2 regions of the Micromonospora sp. WMMC241 genome follow, and region 1 is predicted to be linked to the other one. Evidence: riboswitches for the same ligand, from Rfam matches in the RefSeq annotation. Region 1 holds a riboswitch; the other holds the start of a gene.
The links. Region 1 has a riboswitch for S-adenosylmethionine ahead of O7598_RS01770 (aminotransferase class V-fold PLP-dependent enzyme). Riboswitches for the same ligand answer to the same signal wherever they lie in the genome.
Positions count from the first base shown of each region.

Region 2: linked by a shared signal. The riboswitch ahead of O7598_RS11720 (ABC transporter substrate-binding protein) and the one ahead of O7598_RS01770 (aminotransferase class V-fold PLP-dependent enzyme) in region 1 are both predicted to bind S-adenosylmethionine.

Region 1 covers NZ_JAPZBF010000001.1:359,987-365,379, reverse strand. Annotated here, with positions in the region: gene O7598_RS01790 (AI-2E family transporter) at 1-429, opposite strand, end outside; gene O7598_RS01785 (GroES family chaperonin) at 584-931, shown strand; gene O7598_RS01780 (hypothetical protein) at 1,027-1,194, shown strand; gene O7598_RS01775 (PrsW family intramembrane metalloprotease) at 1,199-2,650, opposite strand; SAM riboswitch class IV at 2,674-2,794, shown strand; gene O7598_RS01770 (aminotransferase class V-fold PLP-dependent enzyme) at 2,841-4,106, shown strand; gene O7598_RS01765 (FUSC family protein) at 4,117-5,358, opposite strand.
Region 2 covers NZ_JAPZBF010000001.1:2,535,498-2,540,890, forward strand. Annotated here, with positions in the region: gene O7598_RS11705 (carbohydrate ABC transporter permease) at 1-174, shown strand, start outside; gene O7598_RS11710 (amino acid ABC transporter ATP-binding protein) at 175-918, opposite strand; gene O7598_RS11715 (amino acid ABC transporter permease) at 915-1,691, opposite strand; gene O7598_RS11720 (ABC transporter substrate-binding protein) at 1,730-2,587, opposite strand; SAM riboswitch class IV at 2,830-2,940, opposite strand; gene O7598_RS11725 (hypothetical protein) at 3,050-3,490, shown strand; gene O7598_RS11730 (PadR family transcriptional regulator) at 3,530-4,108, shown strand; gene O7598_RS11735 (acyl-CoA dehydrogenase family protein) at 4,105-5,393, shown strand, end outside.

The DNA of each region.
Region 1 (5,393 bases):
GCCGGTCGCCAGCGACCGGGGGAACCGGGCCTTGAGCAGCCAGCCGACCGCCGGGGCGAGCAGCGCCGAGAGCAGTAGGGCGACGGTCAGCGGGATGATCACGATGCTGATGGTGCCGACGATCTTGAGCAGGGCCCAGGTGACGATCCCGATCACGATCAACCGCCAGCACCACGCGGCGGCGATCCGCAGCGCGTGCGGCACCTCGGTGTCGTCGCGGCTGACCGTCGAGTTGTGCATCGCGGCCGGCGGCTCCGCGCCCACTACCGTCGCCGCCGCCGGCGCCGCCGGACCGGGCGCGCCGGGGGAGGCCACGCCGCCCGCCTCGCCGGGAGTCGGGTCCGCGTCGGACCGGCCGGCCGCAGCCGCCTCACGACCCGACTCGTACGCGCGGCGGAGCCGTCCGCGCATCCGCTCGAAGCGGCTCAAGCGCACCTCCCGCAAGAATGGTCCACCCACGTCACAGGTGGGACAGGATACGTCCGACCGGCCCACCGTAGGGCGGTCCCGCCACACATTGCCCCGTCGCGGCCACCGGCAACCACGACGGGACCGCCCGTGGGGCGCGCGGTAGCGTCTTCGCGTGACCGCCGACCAGAGTCTCGACGCCGGGCTGCCCATCCGCCTGCTGCACGATCGCGTGCTGGTGCGTACCGAGGGCGGTGAGGGGGAACGCCGCTCCACCGCCGGCATCGTCATCCCGGCGACCGCGGCGGTCGGCAAGCGGCTGGCCTGGGCCACCGCGGTGGGCGTCGGGCCGCACGTGCGCTCGATCGTCGCCGGGGACCGGGTGCTCTTCGACCCGGACGACCGCTCCGAGGTCGAGCTGCACGGCCGGGCGTACGTGCTGCTGCGCGAGCGTGACGTGCACGCGGTGGCGGCGGAGCGGGTGGAGAGCAGCGACACCGGCTCCACCGGCCTCTACCTCTGACGGCCGGCTCCGCCGGCTCTACCTCCAGCGCCGCGCCGTTTGCGGCGCGTCCCGGCGGGAAGCCCAGGCACCTCAGCGCGCCCTGGGGAGGGACCATGCCGATCGTGATCAAAAGGATTCTCGCCTGGGGGTTCCTCGCGTTCCTGATCTATTTCATGGCGTTCCGGCCGGACGGGGCGGCGCAGCTGTTCCGGGGCATCGGGGTCGCGCTGATGGCCATCGCCCAGGGGCTGGGCGACTTCCTCACCGGCCTGATGGCCTGAGCGCTCAGCCGCGCGGATACCACGGGTGCGGGCCGTGCCCGATCGGCGGCGGTGGCGGGGCCAGCACCACCGGGATCGGCACCACCGGCTCGTCCGGCGCCTCGACCGCGCGCTGGGAGCCGTCCGGGAACCGCAGGTGGTAGCGCTGACCGTCCCAGACCCCGACCGGCGCCTGCGGGTCGCGGCCGACGAAGAACGACCGGTACGCGGCGATCGAGTCCAGCAGCTCCCGTTCCTCCCGCGCCGTCCGGTCCCGCTCGGCGGGCTTGCGGTCCAGCCCCCGGCGCATGCCGTCGCGCAGCAACGCCAACCGGGTCGCGGCGAACTGGTAGCCGCGCATCGCCTTCACCCCGCCGTCGCCGGCCACCCGCCGGGCCCAGGCGCGGGCGGCGTGCCGCCGGCCGAGGCTGCCCAGCGCCGCCACCTCGGGCGGGGTGAGCCAGCCGGCCCGGACGTAGTCGGGCAGGGTGCGCTCGGTGAGCCGCCCCTCCCAGGCGCGCAGGCCGACGGCCAGCCCCACCATGCCGAAGAAGATCGGCACCATCACGCCGATGTAGCCGTAGAGCACGATCACCGTCTGCCCGGTGGCCTGCGCCAGTGAGGGGATCAGGTTCCAGGTGCCGTGCAGCATCATGGCCAGCAGCAGGCCGGCGAGCGGGGCGAGGATCCGCACCCGCCGGTCGGCGGTACGCGCGGCCACGCCCAGCCCGACGCCGGTCATCGAGGTGAACAGCGGGTGGGCGAAGCCGAACAGCAGGATCCGCACGATGAAGATCGCGATGACCTGCTGCGCGCCGGTGGCCGGGCCGTATTCCTCCACGCCGGTGCGGTAGCCGTACCCGCCCAGGTAGAGGATGTTCTCCACCATGGCGAAGCCGACCGCGGAGAGCCCGCAGTAGACCAGGCCGTCGGTCACCCCGGAGAACTCCCGTCGCCGGAAGATCAGCAGCAGGATCGGCCCGGCCGCCTTGGTCAGCTCCTCGATGAACGGCGCGACCAGCACCGCGGTCAGCGCGGCGGGCAGCCCCCAGTCCTTGAACAGCCGTGCGCCCGTCTCGTTGACCAGCAGCGAGATGGCGGTGGAGACGAACGCGCCCCAGGCGAAGCAGAAGATCAGGTATTTCAGCGGCTCGGGTTCGTAGCGGTCGAGCCAGAGGAAGCAGGACACCAGCACCGGCACCGGCAGGATCGCCGCGATCACGCCGATCAGCAGCGCCTCGGCGCCCAGGCTCTCGCCCAGCGTGAACACCATGAACAGCGCACCGGCCGCGATCAGCAGCACCACCCCGGCCAGCGCCAGGAAGCGGCGCCAGCCGAGCCGGCGCAGCGGCATCCGCGGCGTCGGCGCCCCGGGCGGCGGGACGGCGGGCGCGGACGGCGGCGGCAGTGCTCCGCCGGGCGGGGTGACGGCCATGCGGTCAGCGTAGTCACCCGCGCCCCACTGTTCCGGCCGCATCACGACGGCTATGCTCCGCAACAGGTCACGAGCGCCAGCGTCAAGCCCCGGCTTGCTGGCCGGCAACCCTCGTCAGTTCGCGGTGGGGTGCCCCGGGTGATGACCGGGCCCAGCGCCGACACGCGTGCTGGGCAAGCGCGGACCCCTTCGGCGACATCCGGGGGTCCCCGGTGGCCCGGGAGGCTCCGCCATGACCGTCACCCTCGTCCCCGCCCCGCCCACGCTGCCCGGGCCGGTCCGACCGGACCCGCTCGGCGTGCTCGGCGTACCGGGAGAGATCAACCTGGACCACGCCGCCAGCGCGCCGTGCGCGCGGGCCGCGGCCGACGCGGTGGCCGAGCTGCTGCCCTGGTACGCGAGCGTGCACCGCGGCGCGGGCGCGCTGTCCCGGCGCTGCACGCTCGCCTACGAGCGGGCCCGGCAGACCGTGGCGGACTTCCTCGGCGCCCGCCCCACCGATCACGTGATCTTCACCCGGAACACCACCGACGCGGTGAACCTGCTGGCCCGGGCGCTGCCCGCCGGCACCACGGTGGTCACCTTCGGCGGTGAGCACCACGCCAACCTGCTTCCCTGGCCGCGCGGCTCGGTGCGGCTGCCGGTCCCGGACAGCCCGGCCGGCGCGGTCCGGTCCCTGAGCCTGGCGCTGGGCGAGCTGGCCCGCGACGCCCGGCCCGGCCTGCCGGTGCTGGTCTCGGTCACCGGCGCCAGCAACGTGACCGGCGAGCGCTGGCCGGTGGCCGAGCTGGCCCGGGTGGCCCACCGGTACGGCGCGCGGATCCTGGTGGACGCCGCGCAGCTCGCCCCGCACGCCCCGGTCGACGTGACCGCGTCGGACCTGGACTACGTGGCGCTCTCCGGCCACAAGCTGTACGCCCCGTTCGGCGCGGGCGTGCTGGTCGGGCGCGCGGACTGGCTGGACGCCGCCCCGCCGTACCTGCCCGGCGGCGGGGCGACCAGCCACGTCGGCGCGGCCACCCACGACGTCCGGTGGACCACCGGCCCGGCCCGGCACGAGGGCGGCACCCCGAACCTGCTCGGCGCGGCGGCGCTGGCGGCGGTCTGCGCGGCGTTCGCGGCGGTGGACCGGGCCGCGCTGCACGCCCGGGAGCAGGCGTTGCTGACCCGGCTGCGGTCCGGCCTGGCCGCGCTGCCGGACGTGGTGGAGCTGCGCACGTTCGGCCCGGCGGCGCCCCGGGTGGGCATCGTCAGCTTCGTGGTCGCCGGGCGGGACTCCGCCGAGGTGGCCGCGCACCTGGCGGCCCGGCACCGGATCGGCGTCCGGGACGGCCTGTTCTGCGCCCATCCCCTGACCCGGCGCCTGCTGGCCGAGGCCGCCGCCCGGTCCGGCCGCGCCGACCTTCCCCCCACCGCCCTGCGCGCCAGCCTCGGCCTGGGCACCACAGCCCACGAGATCGACACCCTCCTGGGGGCCCTGGCCACCCTCTCCCGTTGACCGTCGACGGTCAGCCGACCGGCGGGGCGGTGGGAGGTCGGGGCGCCTCGTCGGCCTGCTGGTCGCTGCCGTGGAACGCCTCGCGGACCAGGCGGTTCGCCTCCTCCTGCTCGATGCCGGAGGCCACCATCAGGTCGCTGGCGGCGGTACGCACCTGCGCGATCACCACGCTGCCGGAGAAGCCCACCCCCACGCCGTACGCCCGGCCGGCCTCGCTGACCGCGCGCAGCGTCCGCTCCCGGGCCTGCTGCGGCTCCTCCCCGACGGCGAACTCGTGCCGGAGCAGGCGTACCGACTCGGCGAGGTGGGCGATGGCGTCCGGCATCGGCTCGGGGATCGCCTCCTCGTCCTCGATCATGGTGACCGAGCGCCGGATCAGCGTGCCGCTGTTGCGCATCGCCCGGTCGATCGGCTCGGCCGCCTCCGCGTAGTGGGTCAGCTCGCTGCGCCGGTGCCAGCGGGCCGGCGAGATGGTGATGGTCTCCTTGGCGCCCTCGATCGCCTCGCTCAGCGCGGCCAGTTCCTCCTTGTTCTCCCGGAGCCGGAACAGCGCCCGCTGGGCCGCGCCCCGGTCCCGGTTGCGCAGCGCCTCGGCGCACACGTCGAGCTGCTCGGCGAGCAGGTCCAGCGCCGGCCGCGCGGCCCGGTTGATCACCCGGAGCGGGTTGAGCGGGAGCAGGACGGCGGTGACCACGAGCGCGATGCTGCCGCCGATGAAGGCGTCGACGAAACGTGGGAACTCCAGGTTCTGGGTGGACGGGCTGAGCGTCACGATCAGCACCGCGGTCGCCGCCGCCTGGATCACGATGGCCACGCTCGCCCCGGCGAAGATGGTCAGCAGGATCGCCGAGGTCACCACCAGCGCGAGCTGCCAGGCGCCGGTGCCGAGGAAGTAGATCAGCACGTCGCCGACGAGGACACCGACCGCCACCCCGATGATCAGCTCGACAGTGCGCCGGAACCGCTGGCCGACCGAGGCGGCCAGCGTGCCCACCGCGGAGATCGGCGCGAAGACCGGCTGCGGGTTGTGCAGCAGCCGGTGCGAGACGAGGTACGCCAACCCGGCCGCGAGCCCGGCCTGCAACGCCAGGCCGAACGCGGTGCGAACCCGGTGCAGCCGGTCGTGCAGGGTGGCCTTGCCCTTGTCGCGCAGCTCGTCCATGGCGGCGGAGATCCGCGGCCCGTCCAGATCGGCCAGCCCTTCGCGCGACGTCATCCGCCGCAGGAGCGGCGGTCGTGGGTCCCGGGCCATGGCGGGTACTACCCGTCCCGCCCCGGGTGAATCCT
Region 2 (5,393 bases), 2.2 Mb from region 1:
CTGGCCGGGCAGGCGCCGCACACCGCCGGCGGCACCACCGGGGTGAACATGCCGCCGACCGAGGCGGTCAAGATGGCGGTGGTGGTGCTGACCGTCGCGCCGATCGTCGCGGTCTATCCGTTCGTGCAGCGGCACTTCATCAAGGGCGTGCTGATCGGCGCGGTCAAGGGCTGATCAGAGCACCTGGGACAGGAACCGCCGCAGCCGGGGGTGCGCCGGCGCCTCGAACACGGCGGCCGGCGGCCCGGCCTCCAGCACCACGCCGGCGTCCATGAACGCGACAGTGTCCGCGACGGTGCGGGCGAAGCCCATCTCGTGCGTGACCACCACCATGGTCATGCCGGCGGCGGCGAGGTCCGCCATCACCGCGAGCACGCCCTTGACCAGTTCCGGGTCCAGCGCCGAGGTGGCCTCGTCGAAGAGCATCACCTGCGGGCGCAGCGCGAGCGCCCGGGCGATGGCAACGCGCTGCTGCTGCCCGCCGGAGAGCTGCGCCGGGCGGGCGTCGGCCTTGGCGGCCAGCCCGACCAGGTCGAGCTGCGCCCGGGCGAGCGCCACCGCCTCATCCTCGCCGAGCTTCTTCAGCTTGCGCAGCGCGAGCGTGACGTTGCGCAGCACGCTCAGGTGCGGGAAGAGGTTGAACTGCTGGAACACCATGCCGATGCGCTGCCGCAGGGCGTCCGGGTCGTCGCGCAGGACGCTGCGTCCGTCCAGCAGCACGTCGCCGCGGTCCGGCTCGATCAGGCGGTTGATCGTGCGCAGCAGCGTGGACTTGCCGGAGCCGGACGGCCCGATCACGCAGGCGGTGCCGCCCCGGGCCACGTCCAGGTCGGCGCCGCGCAGCACCCGGTGCGCGCCGAAGGCCAGGTGCACGTCGCGGACGGCGAGGCTGACCGAGCCGGCGGTGCTGGTGCTCATCGCGGGTTCCCTCCGGTCGGGGTGACGCCGGCCGGCGCCAGGTCGGGCTCGGGCTCGGGCGGCGCGGCCGGGCGGCCCTGCCGCAGCCGCCGGTCCAGCCAGTTGACCGCGTGCGTCAGCGGCACGGTCAGCAGCAGGTAGAACAGACCGGCGAGCAGCAGCGCGGACTGGTTGCCGGTGTTCGCCGCGTAGTCCTGCCCGATCCGGAACAGCTCCCGCTGGCTGGCCAGCAGGCCGAGGAAGTAGACCAGGCTGGAGTCCTTGATCAACGCGATGAGCTGGTTGACCCAGGCGGGCAGCACCCGGCGTACGCCCTGCGGGATGATCACCAGCCGCATCGACTCGCCCCAGGAGAAGCCGAGCGCCCGGGCGCCCTCCAGTTGGGCGGCCTCGACGCTGAGGATCCCGGCCCGGAAGATCTCGCCGAGGTAGGCGGCGGCGATCAGCGACAGCGCCAGCACGCCCAGCGGGTAGGGGTTGGGCCCCCAGACCTCCATCCCCAGCGGCGCCAGGCCGACGCCGATGAGCAGGATGGTCGCCGCGGCCGGGAGGCCGCGGAACACGTCGGTGTAGACCCGGGCCGGCCACCGCAACCATCGGGTACGCGAGATGCCCGCGACCGCCAGCAGCATGCCCAGCACCGAGCCGAGCAGGGCGGCGGAGACGGCCAGGATCAGCGTGTTGGGCAACCCGACGGTCAGCATCTCGGGCAGCGCCTCGCGCATCGAGTCACCGTCGAAGAAGGTTTCCCAGAGGGTGCGCAGTGGATCCATCGTTCCTCCGTCCGCCCTGCTCGTTCGCGGTTACCTGGTCAGGAGGCGGCCGACGGCGAGGGCACCGGGACCGTGCCGCTGCCGGGCGTGAAGTCGGCCGGGATCGGCCGGCCCGGGTAGTACTGCGCCTGGAGCCGGCTCCAGGTGCCGTCCGCGATCACCTCGTCGAGGCCCTTGTTCAGCGCCTCGCGCAGCTTGTCGTTGCCCTTCGCCACCGCGTACGCGGTCGGTGCCGGGCTGAGCTGCTTCGCCGCGACCTTGATCTTGCCGTTGCTGTCGGCGGCGGACTTGTCGCCGATCTCGGCCGGGGCGATCCAGGCGTCGGCGGTGCCGGCCTTGAGCTGGTTGACGGCGCCGTTGTAGTCGGGCACGCGCACCGGGTTCAGCTTCTCCCGGGTGGCGAAGTCGTCCTGCACGGTGCCCTGGACCACCACCACCCGCTTGCCGGTGAGCTGGTCGAAGCCGGTGAGCGGGGAGCCGGCGGGAACGTCCAGGCCGAAGTAGCCGAAGTCGTAGCCGTTGCCGAAGTCCACAGTCTTCTTCCGGGCCTCGGTGATGGTGACCGACGAGCTGCCCACGTCGAACTTGCGATTGTTGACCTGGGAGAGCAGCGCGGAGAAGTCGGTGCCGACGAACTCCACCTTCAGGCCGACCTTGCCGGCGACGGCGGTGAGCAGGTCGTTGTCGAAGCCGGTGAACTTCCCGTCCTTCAGGTAGACGTTCGGCGGGGCGTCGGTGAGCGTGCCGGCCCGGATCACGCCGGGCTGGAGCAGGCCGTACGGGTTGTCGGCCTGGTCGGTGGCGCCACCGCCGCCGCAGGCGGTCAGCGCGGTGGCGGTGAGCACGGCGGCGGCGCCGAGCGCGGCGACGCGGGTCAGGGCGGTACGGATACGCACAGGAACTCTCCAGAGTGGACGGACGCGCGGCGCGCGCCGGTGCTGGCGTCGCCGGGGCGCGGCGGAGCCGGGAGGGTGGATCGGGAAAGGGCTGGAACGCTCGGTCAGCGCGCGACGCGACAGCGGTCGCTGCACACCCGCATCAGGTCGACGTGGCGGCGCTTGACCAGCAGAGGGCGGGCCTGTGCGAGGGGTGGGGCGAACATCGGGTCTCCCTGGTCGTCGGTGCTGACCTGGGTGCCAGGCCACGCTTGCGCCGACGGCTGCCGGCGCCTGGTCCTCACCCGGAGCACCCCACCGTGGTGGAGGGTTGCCGGCCAGCGAGCCGGGGCTTGACGCTGGCGCTCATGACCTGCCGAGAAGGCTAGCAGCACGGGTCCGCCGGGCGTCCAGCCGTTATGACCACCCTCACGCGCCGTGCCTTACCGGGCGGCGCCGGCGCCCGCGACGCAGAATGGCCCGATGGACTCCCGGCGGGTGACCCTGGACGATCTCGGCGCCTGGCTGATCAAGGGCAACGCGGAGCAGGTGGACCTGACCGCCCGCTTCGCCGCCGACCCCCGGGTGGGGAGTTGGTGCGTGCGGCCCGGCTACCGGGTCCGCCTGATGCGCGCCGGGCAGCCGGTGGTTTTCTGGGCCAGCGGCAGTCGAGGCCGCGCGCCGTACGGCGTGTGGGGGGTGGGGCGGGTCGCCGGAGCGCCGGTGCCGGGGGAGCCGGGTGGGCCGTGGACGCTGCCGCTGGACCTGACCATTCTCGACGAGCCGTGGCGGGTGCGCCGGGCGTTGCTCCGCGCCGATCCGGTGCTGGCCGGCGCGGAGGTGTTCCGGCAGCCGCAGGCGGCGAACCCGTCCTACCTGACCGTGGCGCAGTTCGACGCGCTGCGGGGATACCTGCCCGACTAGGGCTTGCTATGCAACAAAGTGCATAGCAAGATGGCCGGCATGTCGCTGGAGCACGCCATCCTCGTCTCGCTGCTGGAGCAACCCGCCTCCGGCTACGAGCTGGCCCGTCGCTTCGACCGCTCGATCGGCCGCTTCTGGACCGCCACCCACCAGCAGATCTACCGCGTCCTCAAGCAGATGGCCGACGACGACCGGATCACCGGCGTCCAGGTCGACCAGGAGAGCCTGCCGGACAAGAAGGTCTGGTCGGTCACCCCCACCGGCCGGGCCGCGCTGCTCGGCTGGCTGCACGCCCCGGTGCGCCCGGAGGCCGTCCGGCACGAGCTGGCCGTGAAGATCCGCGGCGCCGCGTTCGACGACGCCGCCGGGCGCGCCGCCCTGCTCGCCGAGGTCGAGCGCTACCGCGCCGACCATGAGTCCGTCCTCGCCGGCTACCTGGCCGGCGAACGCCGCGACTTCGCCGACCCCGCCGCACCGGACGCCCGGGCGGCGCTCCAGCACGTCGTGCTGCGCGGTGGCATCGCGTACGAGCGGATGGTGCTGGCCTGGCTGGACGACGTCCTGGCCACCCTCCGCGCCCTCGACCCCGACCCCGACCCGGAAAGGCCCGCGCCGTGAGCGACCCGCTGCTGTTCCACCCGCACCGCTACGACCCCGCCGACCTCGACGAGACCTCCCGTCGACTGCTGCGCGCCACCATCGACTGGTTCGAGAACCGGGGCAAGCGCGCGCTCGTCGACAGCTACCACGAGCGCGAGTGGTACGCCGACTTCCTCGACTTCGCCGCCCGGGAACGCCTGTTCGCCACGTTCCTCACCCCCGCCGGCGCCGGCGGCGACGACAAGGACAAGCGGTGGGACACCGCCCGCAACGCGGCGCTCAGCGAGATCCTCGGCTTCTACGGGCTCGGCTACTGGTACACCTGGCAGGTCACCGTGCTCGGCCTCGGCCCGGTCTGGCAGAGCGGCAACGCCGCCGCCCGGGCCCGCGCCGCCGAGCTGCTCGACCAGGGGCACGTGATGGCGTTCGGCCTCTCCGAGCGGCCGCACGGCGCCGACATCTACGCCACCGACATGCTGCTCACCCCCGACGGCGAGGGCGGGTTCCGGGCCACCGGCGGCAAGTACTACATCGGCAACGGCAACGTCGCCGGGCTGGTCTCCGTGTTCGGCCGGCGCGCCGACGTGGAGGGCCCCGAGGGCTACGTGTTCTTCGCTGCGGACAGCCGGCACCCGGCGTACCGGCTGGTCCGCAACGTGGTCAACGCCCAGATGTACGTCTCCGAGTTCCGGCTGGAGGACTACCCGGTACGCGCCGAGGACGTGCTGCACACCGGGCCGGCCGCCTTCGACGCGGCGCTGAACACCGTCAACGTCGGCAAGTTCAACCTCTGCACCGCCTCCATCGGCATCTGCGAGCACGCCATGTACGAGGCGGTCACCCACGCCCACGGCCGGGTGCTGTACGGCCGGCGGGTCACCGACTTCCCGCACGTGCGCCGTGAGCTGACCGACGCGTACGCCCGCCTGGTCGCGATGAAGCTGTTCAGCGACCGGGCGGTGGACTACTTCCGCTCGGCCGGCCCGGACGACCGCCGCTACCTGCTGTTCAACCCGATGACCAAGATGAAGGTCACCACCGAGGGTGAGAAGGTGATCGACCTGCTCTGGGACGTCATCGCCGCCAAGGGCTTCGAGGCCGACACCTACTTCGACAAGGCCGCCAAGGACATCCGCGGCCTGCCGAAGCTGGAGGGGACGGTGCACGTCAACCTGGCGCTGATCCTCAAGTTCATGCCCAACTACCTGTTCCGGCCGCAGTCGCACCCGGCGGTGCCGACCCGCCGGGACGCGGCCGACGACGAGTTCCTGTTCCGGCAGGGCCCGGCGCGGGGCCTCGGTGC